2 linked regions of the Cellulophaga algicola DSM 14237 genome follow. The protein of the gene in region 1 interacts with the protein of each later gene in a pairwise test. Links are inferred from orthologs where the notes say so. Each region holds a gene or a part of one and is shown in the gene's direction. Other genes may lie near its edges.

What was found.
Region 2: the proteins of tpiA (region 1) and pepT interact in binary tests that used the Escherichia coli proteins (3 or more experiments, as listed by UniProt). The link is inferred for Cellulophaga algicola DSM 14237 from one-to-one orthologs.

What each region holds. Positions count from the first base shown.
Region 1 is NC_014934.1:567,048-575,833, reverse strand. What follows is about bases 6,023-8,786. They hold tpiA (triose-phosphate isomerase), read left to right. Parts: upstream 6,023-6,911; coding sequence 6,912-7,661; downstream 7,662-8,786. Other genes in these bases: CELAL_RS02360 (M57 family metalloprotease), read left to right, coding at 8,671-8,786; prmA (50S ribosomal protein L11 methyltransferase), read left to right, coding at 7,726-8,568; CELAL_RS02375 (BT_3928 family protein), read left to right, coding at 6,023-6,851. In the rest of the region: tRNA pseudouridine(38-40) synthase TruA, read left to right, coding at 30-782; CELAL_RS02400 (ABC transporter ATP-binding protein), read left to right, coding at 775-2,541; CELAL_RS02395 (DUF3667 domain-containing protein), read right to left, coding at 2,538-3,353; CELAL_RS02390 (diadenylate cyclase), read right to left, coding at 3,434-4,219; folP (dihydropteroate synthase), read right to left, coding at 4,264-5,097; CELAL_RS02380 (DUF1599 domain-containing protein), read left to right, coding at 5,204-5,749; more of CELAL_RS02375, read left to right, coding at 5,754-6,022. UniProt on the Escherichia coli protein: Involved in the gluconeogenesis. Catalyzes stereospecifically the conversion of dihydroxyacetone phosphate (DHAP) to D-glyceraldehyde-3-phosphate (G3P).
Region 2 is NC_014934.1:404,597-413,604, forward strand. What follows is about bases 3,958-6,943. They hold pepT (peptidase T), read left to right. Parts: upstream 3,958-4,825; coding sequence 4,826-6,061; downstream 6,062-6,943. Other genes in these bases: CELAL_RS01720 (TonB-dependent receptor), read right to left, coding at 3,958-4,686; yajC (preprotein translocase subunit YajC), read right to left, coding at 6,137-6,433; CELAL_RS01735 (DUF1573 domain-containing protein), read right to left, coding at 6,438-6,914. Also shown: CELAL_RS01705 (Dabb family protein), read left to right, coding at 1-45; CELAL_RS01710 (quinone-dependent dihydroorotate dehydrogenase), read right to left, coding at 42-1,079; CELAL_RS01715 (hypothetical protein), read right to left, coding at 1,165-1,578; more of CELAL_RS01720, read right to left, coding at 1,711-3,957; transcription antitermination factor NusB, read right to left, coding at 6,957-7,904; CELAL_RS01745 (ABC transporter ATP-binding protein), read left to right, coding at 8,080-9,008. UniProt on the Escherichia coli protein: Cleaves the N-terminal amino acid of tripeptides.

The sequences.
Region 1 (8,786 bases):
TTTGTATTTCACAAAAATAACATATTCCTTTGAGGTATTTTATTCGTTTTTCTTACTTCGGAAAACATTATCATGGGTGGCAGAAACAACCTAATGCCGTTACGGTACAAGGCGTTTTAGAAGATGCCTTATCAAAATTATTAGCTAACGAAATTATTTTGATGGGTGCCGGTAGAACAGATGCGGGAGTGCATGCAAAGGAATTGTATGCTCATTTTGATTTTGAAGAAATACCAAATAAAGAAAATTTTGTGTTTAGGTTAAATGCTTTTTTGCCGAAAGATATTGCTATACTGGATGTTTTTCAGGTTCCAGAAGACGCGCATGCAAGATTTAATGCAGTTGCTAGAACTTATGAATATTGGATTGTACAACAGAAAAATCCGTTTTTGACGAACCATGCTCATTTAATTAAATATCCATTAGATATCAATAAAATGAATGAAGCTGCTCAGGTTTTCTTATCACATATAGATTTCGAGTGCTTTTCAAAAAGTAATACAGCTGTGAATACGTTTAATTGTGATGTAAAATATGCGGAATGGAAAGTGACTGACGGAATCTTAGTTTTTACAATTACAGCAGATCGTTTTTTAAGGAATATGGTGCGCGCTATAGTTGGTACATTGCTAGAGGTTGGTTTGGGTAAGATAGATATCTCCAATGTTAAAGCTATATTAAAAAGTAAAGATAGGAGCAAGGCAGGGGCTTCAGCCCCAGCAAAAGGCTTATATTTGACCTCAGTTTTATACCCAGATAATATTGTAAAAAACCATGGATAATAAATCAGGAAAAGCATTTGATTTTCTCTTGTTTAAAAGATTAGTAAACTACACAAAGCCTTATCGTGTTACTTTCTACGGGGTAGCTATTGCTGCAATTTTACTTTCAGGTTTTGCTGTAATGACGGCGATAATTGTTGGTAATATTGTTGATGAAGCAATTACACAGAAAGACAGTCAGAAATTATTATATATGACAATGGCTATGCTAGCGGTTCTTATTGGGCAGGTAGTGAGTCAGTTAGGGTTTAATTATTATGCCAACTGGTTGGGAGAATCTGTAATCAAAGATGTTAGAATAGATCTGTTTAAACGCATGTTAGGGTTTAAGATGAAGTATTTTGATAGTTCCTCTATTGGTGTTTTGGTTACCAGAGCAGTTGCAGATATGCAGCGAATAGGAGAGATCTTTAGTCAGGGTTTTTTTGTAATTGTAGCAGATTTACTTAAAATGATTGTTGTGGCAGGTGTCATGCTGTATCAAAGCTGGAAATTGGCTTTAATCGTTTTTGCATTATTGCCTATTATCGCCTATGCAACCAGATTGTTTCAAAAAGCAATGAAAATTGCCTTTACGGAGGTTAGAGCTGAGGTGTCTAACTTAAATTCATTTGTACAAGAACGGATAACTGGAATGAAAATAGTTCAGCTTTTTAACCGGGAAGAAATTGAAAAGGAAAAGTTTAGAGAAATTAACGAAAAGCATAAAGATGCATGGTTAAAAACAGTTTGGTATAACTCTATTTTCTTTCCGATTGCAGAAATTGTATCTTCTATAGCCATTGGTTTAATTGTTTGGTATGGCGGATTATTAAATATAGCTAATGTTGGCCCTAGTGAGTACGGGGCTATTTTCGCCTTTATTTTACTTTCTGATATGTTGTTTAGACCTTTACGTCAAATTGCAGATAAGTTTAACACCTTACAGATGGGTATGGTAGCGGCTAATAGAGTGTTTAAAATATTAGATACCGAAAGTCAAATTGAAGATTCTGGAACTATTGAAAAAGCAGCTATTCTAGGAGCTATTGATTTTAAGGATGTTCGTTTTGGGTATTTAGAAGATGAAGAGGTATTGCATGGAATATCTTTCAATGTCAAAGCAGGAGAGACCGTAGCAATAGTTGGTGCCACAGGAGCAGGGAAGTCTACTATTATCAATCTGCTAAATAGATTTTACGAGATTAACTCTGGAGAAATAGCTATTGATGGTGTCTCTATTAAAGATTTTAAACTGTCATCTCTTCGCTCTAAAATAGCGGTAGTGTTACAAGATGTTTTTCTCTTTGCAGATACTATTGCCAATAATATTTCACTTAAAAATACAGCCATAACAACAGCACAAATAGAGGCTGCTGCTAGAGAAATTGGGGTGCATGAATTTATAGCAAGTTTACCAGAAGGTTATAATTATAATGTAAAGGAGCGCGGTACTATGTTATCTAGCGGACAAAGGCAGCTCATAGCATTTTTAAGAGCGTATGTAAGTAACCCGAGCATTCTGGTCTTAGATGAGGCAACGTCCTCTGTAGATACGTATTCTGAGCAGTTGATACAGAAAGCAACAGATAAAATTACAGAAGGTAGAACTTCAATTATTATAGCACATAGATTAGCAACGATTAAAAAAGCGGACAAGATTATTGTTATGGATGCCGGTAAAATTGTTGAAATAGGCACACACAAAGAACTTCTTAAAAAGGGTGGGTACTATAATAATCTTTATGAAGCACAATTTTCTATAGAAGAAGTGGCTTAGTACAGCATTGCCTGCGCATCTTTAAGATTTTTGAAAGTGTCTGTAAAAAATGCCAAGTAAATAACTGCGCAAATAATAATACCTAAGAATAGTATTCCGAAAATTACCAGAAATAACAAAAGCTTTAAGAGTATTTGCTTAAACGATAATTGAAATGCCTTTTTATATACATAAGAAAAGTATAAAACTAAGGTAATAACATTACTCATTGAAAGATAATATATCCATTGGCTATTCCATATACTTGCGATATATAAAATGTTGACTAAAATTGACATTTGTGTATACGCATACATATTGATGACGAAATGCTCACTGAGATTAAATTGCTTTTTGTTGTAAAAAACTACTCTTGATATTAAGGATAGAAAAGGGAGCATTGCTAAATAAAAGAGGCTTTGATATTCAACTGTAATATCTTGAAACTTCTTCCCAAACTCTAATCCCATTTGTTGTGATGCATCGGAACTGTCAACGTTCATTTGTGTAAATTGAAAATCCATTGCTGTAGGAAAGAATTTTTGAACTAAGAAAAAGAAAAGTCCCCCCAAGAAAACAGCAATTGTGAAATAAGAGATGGGATTCATATATTTTTTACGAACACCATTAATATATCCAAGAATTACTATTTCAGGAGCTACAAATAATTTACCAAAAGTGCGAATGAAGGTATTGTCAATATTTAAATAGCGCTGTGCAAAATCACCAAATAAATTTTTAATTGTCAATCTATTTCTGACCACTTTCGCTCCACAATCAGCGCAAAAATTATGATTTTCTTCTAAGGTAAGGGTGCAGTTTTTGCATTCCATGATGGTAAATGATTGGTTGGTTGGTTGGTTGATTGGTTGGTTGGTTGGTTGGTTGGTTGGTTGGTTGGCGGTTTTTTTACTTACATCAAATCTTCTTTGATCATGCTAGAAAGCTCTGTTAAGTCATTATATAATACAAATTCTCCGTTTTTAATATAGGTAATCATTCCTGTTTCTTCGCTTACTACAATGGCTAGAGAATCTGTTTTCTCCGTAATGCCAACGGCAGCTCGGTGTCTTAATCCAAAGCGTAATGGAATATTACGTTCGTTAGATACGGGGAGTATCACTCGGGTTGCAACAATATAATTGCCTTCAATCACAGCAGCTCCATCGTGCAATGGACTGTTTTTGTAAAAAATACTTTCAATAATAGGTTGGGTAATTTTAATAGACATTTTATCGCCACTAGATTTTACGAAATCTAAGGAATTGCTTCTCTTAATAATTATTATAGCGCCAGTTTTTGATGAACTCATTTTGTCGCAGGCACTTACAAGTGAGTCCACATCTGTGCCGATGGTGGTCACTTCTTGTTTCAGGAATTTGAAATGTTTAATAAATTTTCTTTTATTCGCAAAATTGGTAGAACCAATCATTAGCAAAAATTTTCTTATCTCTTGCTGAAAAACAATAATTAGTGCAATTAAACCAACTTGCATAAAACCGCCAATAACACTAGAAATCATTTTCATCTCTAAAAGCTCTGTGAGTTTCCAGAAACCCCAAACAAGAACAATACCAATGAAAATATTTATCGCAACAGTGCCGCGAACCAATTTGTAAATGTAGTATAACAGCGTAGCGACAAGTAATATGTCTATTAAATCTGTAATCTTAAAATCTAGAAAGCTTAAAAAATCCAAGTGTTAGGGTTTTTGTAAAATTAGGAAAAATACATGAACAAAAACTAGGTATTTTTGCACTTTAATTGCTGTACTATAGTAATACATTCTGCAGCTTCTTTTACATCATGAACCCGGAGTATGTTAGCGCCCTTTATTAAAGCAATTGTATGTAAGCTAGTCGTACCATTTAAAGCATTTTGAGCATCGCTCTTTAATAACTTATAGATCATAGATTTTCTGCTAATACCAACTAAGATTGGTTTTTTAGCATTTTTCAGGAGCTCTAATTTTTGCATTAATTCATAATTCTGCTCTAATGTCTTTGAAAACCCGAATCCAGGATCTAAAATAATATCATTAATTTTTTTATCTTGAGCTGTAGTTATTCTTTCGGCAAAATAACTTAGAATATCAGTAAGTAAATTATCATATTGTATGTTTTTCTGCATGTTTTGAGGGGTTCCCTTCATATGCATCATAATGTAGGGAACTTGATGTTTAGCAACAACGTTCATCATGTCAGGGTCCATATTTCCTGCAGAAATATCATTAATCATTGCTGCGCCTTCATTAATGCAGGCTTCTGCTACTTTACTTCTAAAGGTGTCTATTGAAATTTTACACTCAGGGAAATTTTTAAGTACCAAAGCTACTATAGGTGCAACTCTATTTAATTCTTCTTCTTCTGTAACGTGTAAAGCACCAGGTCTTGAGCTATATCCGCCAATATCTATGAAAGTGGCTCCATCAACAAGCATTTTTTGAACTTGATTAAGAATTTCAGTTTCATTTTTGTATTTTCCTCCATCATAAAATGAATCAGGCGTAGTATTAAGAACACCCATTATTTTTGGTACTCCAATTTTAATTAGATCTCCTTTGCAGTTTATGGTCATTTTTATTGAGAATTAGTCAAGAATTACAATAGCACTGCAAGTTTAAAGCACTATACTTGAACAATTAAAAATTTTGAACGAAATTTACACAAATTAGAAAGAATACATGCAGAAAACCTCAGAACAATATGATGCCGTAATAGAAATATGTCGCACTTTATTTTCTAAAAAGATGAAAGATTATGGTAGTGCATGGCGAATTCTAAGATTACCATCCTTAACAGATCAGATTTTTATTAAGGCACAACGAATTCGTAGTCTTCAAGAGAATGAAGTACAGAAAGTGGAAGAAGGGGAGCAATCTGAATTTATCGGAATTATTAATTATTCGATAATGGCCTTAATCCAGATAGAAAAAGGAATTGCAGATCAGCCAGATTTAAATGTTGACGAAGCAGTGTCGTTATTTGATGCCCACGTAAACATTACTAAAACACTGATGGAAAATAAAAATCATGATTACGGAGAAGCATGGAGAGAAATGCGTGTAAGCTCTTTAACAGATTTAATTTTACAAAAATTATTACGTGTTAAGCAAATTGAAGATAACAAAGGGAAAACTTTAGTGAGTGAAGGTATTGATGCTAATTACCAAGATATGGTAAACTATGCAGTATTTGCTATGATACATTTAACATTAAATTCTAAATAATTACATGAAGTACTTGGTTGGGTTCTGTAGAACAGTTGTAGGAATATTATTTATAATTAGTGGTTTTATAAAATTAAATGATCCTGTAGGGTTTTCATTTAAGTTGGAAGAGTATTTTAGTTTCGGCGTTTTAAATATGCCGTTTTTTGAGCCACATGCGTTAAAAATTGCAATTTTTGTGGTGATTTTGGAAGTCTTGTTAGGTGTTCTACTCCTAATAGGGTTTAGGCAAAGGTTTACTATGTATAGTTTATTAGTCATGATTATTGGCTTTACGTTCTTGACTTTTTATTCGGCTTATTTTAATAAAGTAACAGATTGCGGTTGTTTTGGTGATGCTTTAAAATTAACACCCTGGCAGTCTTTTACCAAAGATATAATACTATTAATTCTTATTGTTATTATAGTAGTAGGTAAACGGTATGTACAGCCCATTTTTAATCCTAGTTTTAATAGGATTGTCACAGGAGCATCTTTGGCTGCGTGTGTAATTTTTGTGTATTACGTGCTTAATCATTTACCTGCGATAGATTTTAGGCCCTATAAAATTGGTGCAAATATAGAAGAAGGTATGTCTGCTCCAGAAGGTGCGCCAAAAGCAATATTTGATTATGCTTGGAAGTTCAAGGTAGATGGAGAGGAAAAAATTATTGTTACTCAAGGTGACTACCCTACCGTAGATGGTGAATTTATAGCTGTAGAAACGACAGAAGTACAAGAAGGTTATGAGCCTCCAATTCATGATTTTACCATAGAAAAAGACGGGGTAGATTATGCAACAGAATTATTGCAAGAGCCTAAATTAATGATGGTAATTGCTTATGATCTAGGACAAAGTACGTATAGTGCTTTTGAAGATGTAAAAGAGCTTACAGATAAAGCGCAAAAAGCTGGCTATAAAGTTATAGGCATGTCTGCCTCTGGCGAAGATTTTGCGACTAAATTGCTAAAAGAGTATAAATTAAATTTTGAGTTTTATTTTACAGATCAAACTACCTTAAAAACAATAGTTCGTTCTAACCCAGGAGTCCTAATTTTGAATAAAGGTACCATCACACAGAAAAAACATTATAATGATTTAGATGCGATAACGTTAGAATAGTTTTTCGTTTAAATTAAAGTAGTATATAATTAGTCATTTAATAATTGAAAACAGAACAAAATGAGAAGTAAAATAGTTGCAGGGAATTGGAAAATGAATAAGAATGGTACTGAAACTGAAGCATTATTAGCAGAACTTTCTGCTAAATTACCAGATACAACAGCTGAGGTGATGGTTGCGCCAAATTTTGTAAACCTTGCTGGTGCAGTACGTAGTTTAGAATCTTCTACTATTGAAGTTATAGCGCAAAATATGCATTATGCAGAAAGCGGAGCATTTACAGGAGAAATCTCTGCAGATATGTTACAGAATGTAGGCGTAAAGACTGTAATTATTGGTCACTCAGAAAGAAGAGCTTATTTTGGGGAGACAGATGAGATTTTGGCAAAAAAAGTGATTGCTGCGCTTGCTAAAAATATGCGTATTATGTTTTGTTTTGGAGAAGAATTAGAAGATCGTAAATCAGACAATCATTTTAATGTAGTAGCAAGTCAACTTAAAAATGCGTTATATTCTTTAGAAGCAAACTCTTGGAAAAATATTGTTTTAGCATATGAACCAGTTTGGGCTATAGGTACTGGAGAAACAGCATCTCCGGAGCAAGCACAAGAAATGCATGCGTTTATCCGTAAATCTATCACGGAAGCTTATGATGCTACAATTGCTAATAACGTATCTATCTTATATGGAGGTAGTGTTAAACCAAACAATGCTGTAGAGATTTTCTCTAAGCCAGATGTAGATGGTGGTCTTATTGGAGGAGCAGCGTTAGTGGCAGATGATTTTGTTGCCATTATCAAAGCAATCTAAAGAATAAATACATATTAAAGCATAAGGGCATTCTATTAGAATGCCCTTTTATATTATACCTAAAATGGAAAAAGAGAATAATTACATAGAGTATACTTTTAGAGTAGCGCCATTACAGCCAGCGTCAGATATATTAATAGCAGAATTAGGAGAGGTCTTATTTGAAAGCTTTTTAGAAACCGAAGAGGGAGTCTTAGCATATATCAAAAAAGAGGATTGGTCAGATACTATTCTTAATAATGTCACTATTTTGGATAATGATATTTTTAAAATTGAGTATGATTTTAAAGAAATAGAACAGGAGAATTGGAACGCAACTTGGGAACAGAATTTTAATGCTATTCAGGTAGATGAAAAATGTGTAGTACGTGCACCTTTTCATGAAAAACCGGAAGTGGAGTATGATATTGTAATCGAGCCGAAAATGAGTTTCGGTACCGGTCATCATGAAACTACACATATGATGTTGCAACATATATTAGATACAGATTTTAAAGGAAAATCTGTTCTAGATATGGGAAGTGGTACAGGAGTTTTGGCTATTTTGGCGGCAAAAAAAGGAGCTAGTACAATAGACGCTATAGATATAGACAATTGGTGCTATTTAAATGCATTAGAAAATGTAGAGCGTAATGATTGTAGTCATATAAATGTATACGAAGGCGATGTTAATCTTTTAAAGAATAAAAGTTATGATATCATCATAGCGAATATAAATAGAAACATTCTACTAGAAGATATTTCTGAATATTCAAAGTGTTTAAAAGTGAATGGGACCCTGTTTTTAAGTGGTTTTTATGCAGAAGATATTCCCACAATATCAGCCAAGTGTAAAGAACATCATTTGGAGTTTACCTCTAATTTGAGTAGAAATAATTGGGTTGCTGCCGTTTATCGAAAATGTTAAAATTTTTACAAAATTATCGTTGAATTGTCATATATTGTCGGTGTAATGTATTTTTTTTAAGATATAGTTTTATATTTTTTAACTTATTTAACACAATTATTTATGAAAAAACGCGATTTAACTATTATTGCTATGTCACTTTTATTAGTGGCTAGTTCATGTGAAAAAGAGAAAGAAAACGACCTTCTGGTGCCAGAAGCTAGTGTAGAAAATGTTGA
Region 2 (9,008 bases), 160 kb from region 1 along the record:
CCACATTTAGAAGATGTACTTGTATTAGATTACTGGACCAACTAACTTCTTTTTAAGATAGCCTTGTTAATTCTCTTCACTAAAGCAGGGCCTTCGTAGATAAAGCCTGTCCATAATTGAATTAAATCTGCGCCAGCATCTAATTTCTCTAGCGCTTCTTCTGGAGAAGTAATTCCGCCTACCCCAATAATAGGGAATGCTTTATTACTTTTCTCAGATAAAAACCTAATAACTTCCGTACTTCGCTGCGCTAAAGGTTTTCCGCTTAAACCACCAGCTTCTTCTAAAAGCAACTGATGAGACTTTAAACCCTGTCGGTTAATTGTCGTATTAGTCGCTATAATGCCGTCTATCTTTGTAACAGCAACAATTTCAATAATATCTAATAGCTGACTATCCGTCAAGTCTGGAGCAATCTTAAGTAAGATTGGTTTTTCTTTAACTGCTTTGGCGTTGGCTATTTTAGTGTTTTCTAATTTTAGTTGGTTCAATAATTTAGTCAAAGGTTCCTTATCCTGTAACTCTCTTAAGCCTGGAGTATTTGGCGAACTTACATTTACGACAAAATAATCGACATGATCAAAAAGAGCATCAAAACAAATAAGATAATCTGAAGTTGCTTTATCGTTAGGTGTAATTTTATTTTTACCAATATTTCCACCAACAATAACTCTATGTTCTTTTTTTAGCTCCGCTACAGCTTCTAAAACCCCTAAATTATTAAATCCCATTCGATTAATAATCGCTTGATCTGCCTTTAATCTAAAAAGTCGTTTTTTAGGGTTGCCTTCTTGTGGTTTTGGTGTGAGCGTACCTATTTCTATAAATCCGAATCCGAAATCAGATAACTCATTATACAGCTTTGCATTTTTATCAAACCCTGCTCCTAATCCTACTGGGTTTTTAAATGTAAGACCAAATAAGTTACGTTCAAGCTTCTTATCCTCTATAACATAGATTGATCTAATGAGTTTTGAAAAGCCCATTTTACCTAGTAGATTAATCATAAAAAAAGAAAAATGATGAATCTTCTCTGGATCAAACAAGAAAAATATAGGGCGTAGAATAAGTTTGTACATGAATGGATAAAATTTTCACAAAAATACAAACATCAACAAGGAACTTTACCAGTTACTCCTAATTTTATTAACACAACAATACACCTTATTCTATAAGTTTCTCAATTGGTGTTCTTTTTGCAGATTCGCACAGTAATTGATAGCGTTCATATTGTTTTTCGTTAAATAATGAAATCAGTTTTTGATCATAACTCACTGTAATTGCAAACATTTTATCTTCTAATTCCTTATGCTTCTTAGCAAGAATTAAAAGTTCATCTGGTGTACTTTGCGGATGGGTTTCAAAAAGTTTTTTAACTTCCAATTCCTGATCATCCAACTCCGCCTTCAGATCTTTCCGCAACACCTCTAAAACCGTTGTTTGCTCTTCATTTAATTGAAAAATAGTCTTTATAGTATCCGCATTTTTACTGCCAATATCTAAAATACAAGCTTGCGCATTTGTTTTGATTACACTTAAAAAAAGGACTATCACTGAAAATAAAAGTTTAAACTTCATTTGTTTGATTTGAATTGAATTAAAAAACAATGGACTATAGTTAAAACGCACTTTTTACTAAATAGTATAATTTAAAGTACTAAAAAATAAAAAGCCACCTATTGGTGGCTTAAATACTTAAACGATCTGTTCTTATTTTAAAGTAAAGCTTACTCTTGCAAATAAAAACCTTCCACCAATTCCAAATTGTTGTGCTCTTCGAGACCAATCAAAACGACCATCACTTCTATTATTAAAAGCATCTTCTGCTCTGTCTGGATAGATATCAAATAAATTATTTGCCCCTATTGTAAATGTTAATGCATCTGTAGCTTTATACCCGACTGATAAATCAGTAACTAACTTTTCTCCAAAAACTTGTTGGTTCGCTATGGTCGTAGTCGCTTCTGTGACTTCTCCGAAATAAACATTTCTTAAAAAGAAAATTAACTTTTCTGAAGTAAGGCTATTAGATAAATTAAACTTAGTTCTTGGCACAGCCTCTTCAAGATAAACTCTACTATCTTCTGGAAAATAAGTATCTACTAAACCTGCATCTTGTAAAACTTGAGAAGCATTTATATCTCCTACTTTTTTAGTCTTTGAAAAAGTACCCGCTAAATCAGATTTAAGTCTCCAATTATCACCAAATGTTGCTTTATGTGTAATTACAATATCTAATCCTTTAGATTCTGTATCTATCGCATTTGCAAAGAATGACGCAGCCGTTGCATTAGCTTGACTCAAAAGATTGAACAATTCTAGTTGAGGACCTGAATACACTTTAACGTCACTACCAGAACCGTCATCTGCATCCGGCGTAGGCTCAAATTGACCTGTATACACCACCCTATCATTTATTTTTACAAAATACCCATCTACTGTAACTGTTAGATTAGCATTTGGAATTTTAGCGGTAAGCCCAAAACTAGCACTACTAGATGTTTCCTCTTTTAATTTAGGAATACCTAACAGTTTTGCTGCTCTACTATCATTAGCAAAAGTTCCTACTTCTTGCGGATCACCATTCTGATCAAATATGGTTGAAGTAGAATTAAAATTAATTTGATGCAAAGATGGTGCTCTAAAACCCGTATTTAAGGCTCCTCTAATATTTAGATTCTCTGAAGCTTTAACCCTTGAAGCTAATTTAAAATTTATCGTGGAACCAAAATCACTATAGTTTTCAAAACGAGTTGCAAAACTTAATAAAAATTTCTCAGTAACATCTGCTTCTAAATCAAGATATCCTGCAACACTATTTCTCCCTCTAGATAATTCATTCTTAGGGCCAAAACCTGGAAATACCTGAGAGCCTCCGGGTCTTGAATTGCCAAAGAAGTCTGAAGGCACTAATAATGCAGAATTTGAATTTGGGATTGTTTTATTGTCTCCATCTAAAACTGGACTACCGGCATCATCCCTAAGAATATCATCATAAGGATTATTTATATTTCCCGTACCATCATATAGACCATAGGAAGCCGGCTCACCCGCAACAATATCATAATTTTCAACTCTATATTCTGCGCCAAATGCTATGTTTAAGCCAGACATAACGTCTTCAAAAAACTGACTAACATCTAAATTAGAGGTATTCTGTGAAAATGAGAATCCACCAGCATCAAAAAACGTTGGTGAAGCATTTTCTAAAGAAGCATTAAATGTATTTCCTATAGTATACAAAAAAGAGTTTTTTCCATAAGTATTACTAAAATCCACACTCCAATCACCAATCATACCTTTTATTCCTACAGACAAAGATTGATCTTTGATTGTTGAATTAATTTCTGGTAAAAATCCATCAATATACGCAGGAGTAAAGGTTCTACTTTGATTTGGCAGTCTATAAAAACCTGCAGAATTACCGGTTCTTGAGCTGAGACCAGCAAAAGAATAAAGCTCCGTTCCGTTAGTATCTAATGGTAACGAGAAATTAGCAAATAAACGACCACCTCTTAAAGCTGATTGTCCTACACGCATATTATAATCACTTCTTTCCTTTCCTCTCGCTGCTAATTCTGCAGTTGTATTGTCTGCTGATAAAAGCGTTCTTAATTCATCTTTAGTAGCTGCTCCATTTCTATTAATTCCCGCCTGATCTGTATACTGAATTACATCAGCAACATCATTATCAAGTAAACTTGAAATATCATAACCGTCTGCACCTGCAACTCGTTCTACTGTATTATACAAATTAAAAATAGAACCCTCCCATTCATTCATTCTACCATAGGCTTCACGAACGTCAAAATCTCCTGAAAAATTTATAAATCCTCCATTTTCTCCAATGGGAAGTCCATAACTTGCAGCCACATTTGTTGTCTGCCCGTCTACTCCACCAGTTTGATCATTTGCATTTTTAGAGAAATTTGCTCCTGTTGTTACTGTAGCCGTTAACTCGTTTACACTTTTATTCAAAATAATGTTGATAACACCCGCAATAGCATCTGAACCATATTGTGCTGCAGCACCATCTCTTAAAACTTCAATACGTTGTATTGCTGCAGCAGGAATAGCATTTAAATCTGTTCCTACACTACCCCTACCAAATGTTCCGTTAACATTAATTAATGAAGAAGTATGTCTCCTTTTACCATTAATTAATACCAAAACTTGATCAGGACCTAAACCTCTCAAAGAGGCTGGATCAACATGGTCTGTACCATCTGAAATAGTTTGTGTATTTGAAGTAAACGATGGCGCTACATAATTTAATATTTGATTTAAATTTACCTGAGGCGCAATATTATTTAATTCCTTCATATTAATAACATCAACAGGGACCGTACTTTCTGTAGCTGTTCTATTTGGGTTACGAGAACCTACAATAACCACTTCTTCTAAGGCTAGACCCGATGCTAATCTAATTGTCATATTAGAATTTGCAACTGTAACATTTTTTGTTTCAAAACCTATATAAGAGACTATTAACATATCACCTACAGCTGCTTCGATACTAAAATTTCCATCAAAATCTGTAGTGGCTCCTGTTGTAGTTCCTTTTTTTACTATTGAAGCTCCTGGTAAAGGAACTCCTTCATCATCTAAAACTGTTCCCGTAATTTGGGCGTTAGAAAAACTTACGGCACTGAGTAAAACAATAAATAATAAGTACATTTTTTTCATAAGATAGTATTTGAGTTATTCTTGTATGAAGTTAGCATAAAATTATGTAATCCTCAACTTATTAAATAAATGTTAAAAAAAAATTTAATAGTTATTCAATAAATTACCTAATTCGTATTTTTATAAAAAATTATAATAAATGAACCCTATTCTTAATAGATTTTTGAGTTACGTAACTATTGACACTCAAAGCGACCCAAACTCATCAACAACACCGAGTACCGAGAAGCAATGGAATTTAGCCAATAAATTAGCCGAAGAATTAAAATTAATTGGACTAAGCGATGTTACCATCGATGAAAATGCTTACATCATGGCAACCCTTCCAAGCAATAGCACTGACGCCAGCATTCCTGTAATAGGTTTTATAGCGCATTTTGATACTTCGCCAGATTTTTCAGGAACGAACGTAAATCCACAAATTATTGAAAATTACGATGGAAAAGACATTGTATTAAATAAGGAAAAAAATATTATTCTTTCTCCAGATTATTTTGATGATTTACTTCAATACAAAGGACAAACTATTATAACTACAGATGGTACGACTCTTCTTGGTGCCGACGATAAAGCAGGAATTACAGAAATAGTTTCGGCGATGGAATATTTAATACATCATCCTGAAATAAAACATGGCACTATAAAAATAGGTTTTACTCCTGATGAGGAAATTGGTCGTGGAGCACATAAATTTGATGTGGAAAAATTTGGTGCAGATTGGGCGTATACTATGGATGGAAGTCAGGTTGGAGAATTAGAATACGAAAATTTCAATGCTGCTTCTGCTAAAATTGTAATTTCAGGAAAAAGTGTCCACCCTGGTTATGCCAAAGGAAAAATGATCAATGCGATAAGTATAGCCAATGAGTTTATGACTTTGTTACCCGAAAACGAAGTTCCTCAAAAAACAACGGGTAGCGAAGGCTTTTTTCATGTTCATCATATTTCTGGCGAAATAGAAAACGCAACGATTGAGCTCATCATAAGAGATCACGACAAGAGTCTATTTGAAAAACGCAAAGTACGTATAGCTACTATAAAAGAGCAACTAAACAAAATTCATGGCAACTGTATACATATTGAGGTAAAAGACCAGTACTTTAATATGAAAGAAAAGGTAGCTCCTGTTTATCATATTGTAACTACTGCAAAAGAAGCAATGGAATCCTTAGGCATTACTCCACTTATAAAACCAATCAGAGGAGGCACAGACGGATCTCAATTAAGTTTTATGGGGTTACCATGTCCTAATATTTTTGCTGGAGGACATAATTTCCATGGAAAGTATGAATATGTACCTTTAGAAAGCATAGAAAGTGCTATAAAAGTAATTGTAAAAATCTGTGAACTTACCGCTACAAAATCAAACCGATAGTGCGTAAAAATTAAAACTTGTAAAATGAAAAAAGCACCTAAAAAGGTGCTTTTTTTAAACGTATAAAAAATACAATTATTTTTTCTCAATTACTGCTGGAGCATTAAGCTTTGAGCTCATCTCTAAAGAAAGAGCAGAACGCTCAAACTTTATTTTCCCCGCTAAAGTTTCTATTACACAAGAATTATCTTTGTCGTTTAATTCAACAATCTTACCGTGCATTCCGCTTTTAGTAACAACTTTATCACCTCTTTTTAATTCAGCAGAAAATTTCTTTTCTTGTTTTTGCTTTTTTCTCTGAGGTGCAATCATAAAGAAATAAAATACTACGAAAATTGCAATCAGGGGTATAAATGGATATTTTTCTAACATGTAATTATGACTGTTTTAATGGCCCTACTGGAGCGCCACCTTTAGGGTTTACAAATGCTTTTATTCTTAATTGTTCTGATCCTTTTTCTGTATTTGCTGATACGGTAACTACTTTCTGTACCAAATTGTTTCCTGAACCATTATAATTTACTACCAACTCACCAGATTCTCCTGGAGCAATTGCACCTTTTGGAAACTTTGGAACTGTACAACCACAGGTGCTTTTTGCATCTGTAATAATTAGTGGAGCATCACCCGTATTTGTAAACTTAAAAACAGTTTCCTGTGGAGTATTTTGAATTATTGATCCAAAATCATGTTCAACCTTTTCAAAAGCCATAACAGGTAGCATTTTTGCTGCTGCATCTCTTTCCCCTGCTGCTTCAAGGTTTGAACTGTTGATTTTACTTGTTGCATCATCCTTACAGGACATTAAAACAACTACCAACAATAGATTTAACGTGATAACTATTTTTCTCATAACCGTTTAAATATTTAAAATTTTAATCAAAAATAAACAATATTATAATAAACCTCTGCCTATTTTGTTCAGTTTTCCTTCTTGTTGATATTCCTTAACTAATTTATCTAAAATACCATTTATGAATGTACTGCTCTTAGGAGTACTGTACTCTTTGGCCAATTCTAAATATTCATTTATGGTAACTCGTTCTGGTATCGATGGAAAATTTAATAATTCTGCAATGGCCATTTTTAATAAAATTGCATCTATATCTGCAATTCTATCCTTATCCCAATTAGGCGTTTTACCTTCTATTTCTTTGACCAATTTCTCATTTTGAAGTAGCGTTTTAGAAAGTAATCTTTTTGAAAACTCTACATCTTCTTGATCTTTAACTAAAGGAGGTAAGAAGTATGAATCTACGGCATCTGCTCTTGTCTTCTTCAAAAGCTTTAGAATAAATGTATTTACCAAAGGAATATCATCTACCCAAGTAAGTTTGTCATCCTCAAAATAATCGTAAATTTTTTCGTTTGGAGCAATGATATTCTTAAATAAATCTACCACAAGTTGCTTGTCTTCCTCAAAGGAAGATGACTCAGCGTACATGTACTTTGTGTAATAATCACTTGCGATAATCTCCTTATAAAGCAACTTTACATATTCATCATTTAAATACCAATTTTGCAGTTTTCTAATCTCAAGTTCTTCATCAAGAACCTTATTCTCAGAAATCATTTTTAAAAATCGGTTATTTACAAACTTCTTCTTATCATCAAATGAACTTGAAGAATTAGATAAATAAGATTTTGCAGAAAGTTCTACTTGATTTTTAGCCAAATGATGGATTTCTTTCATCAAACTCATCATCAATAAATACAAAGAATATGTATTTTCAATACTGAATTTCAAAAACTTTTGTTGTTTTTCTAAAGAATCATCATTGGAACGTGTTAATGCATAAATACATTGCATTACTTTTACTCGTACATGCCTTCTTGTAAGCATTTTTTAAAGAACTTAAATGGGTTAAACTTCGAGCGGCAAAAATAGAACTATATTTTTAATACTAGGTTATGGTTTGCTTATATCTTATCAGTTTTATAACATTTCATTTTACTTTAATCCCATATCTTTGCCTATCAGATTATAAAAATCAACAGTTTACAGCAACTAAGGCTTCATGAAGGAATTAAAATACATCAATAAATATTTAAAAAAGTATGGTACACAGCTACTTTTAGGGCTTATTATTACTATAATAGCTAGAGTATTCTCTTTAGTAACCCCCTCTTATGTAAAAAAATCTATTGAAGTTGTAGAAAAATACGGCAATAATAGCATAGATAGATCTGAGGCAAAAGAATTACTGTTAGAAAACATTCTTATTATTTTAGGGACCGCACTACTTGCTGCTTTGTTTACTTTTTTAATGCGACAAACCATTATAAAAGTATCTCGTTACATTGAGTATGATTTAAAAAACGAGGTTTTTGATCATTATCAGTTACTAAACCTTAATTTCTACAAAAAAAATAGAACAGGTGATTTAATGAATCGGATTAGTGAGGATGTAAGTGAGGTAAGAAATTATGCTGGTCCTGCACTTATGTATGGTATCAATACAATAACACTTTTTGCTTGTATTATACCCATAATGTTTATGACGGCTCCTAAATTAGCTTTATACACCTTAATACCACTCCCTATATTGTCGGTATTAATTTTTAACATTAGCAAAGTCATTCATAAGCGGAGCACCATTGTACAGCAATACCTTTCTAAACTTTCTACGTTTACTCAAGAATCCTTTTCTGGAATTTCTGTAATTAAAGCATATGGTTTAGAAAATAATATTAATAAAGAACTTACGGAGCTTGCCATAGAAGGTAAAAACAAAAGCATGAATCTTGCTAAAGTAAATGCTTGGTTTTTTCCGTTAATGGTTCTTTTAATAGGCATAAGCACCATTTTTGTTATTTATATTGGGGGTCAACAATATATTAATGGTGAAATAGAATCTGTTGGAGTTATTGCAGAATTTGTAATTTACGTAAACATGCTTACATGGCCAGTTGCAATAATTGGGTGGCTTACTTCTATTGTGCAACG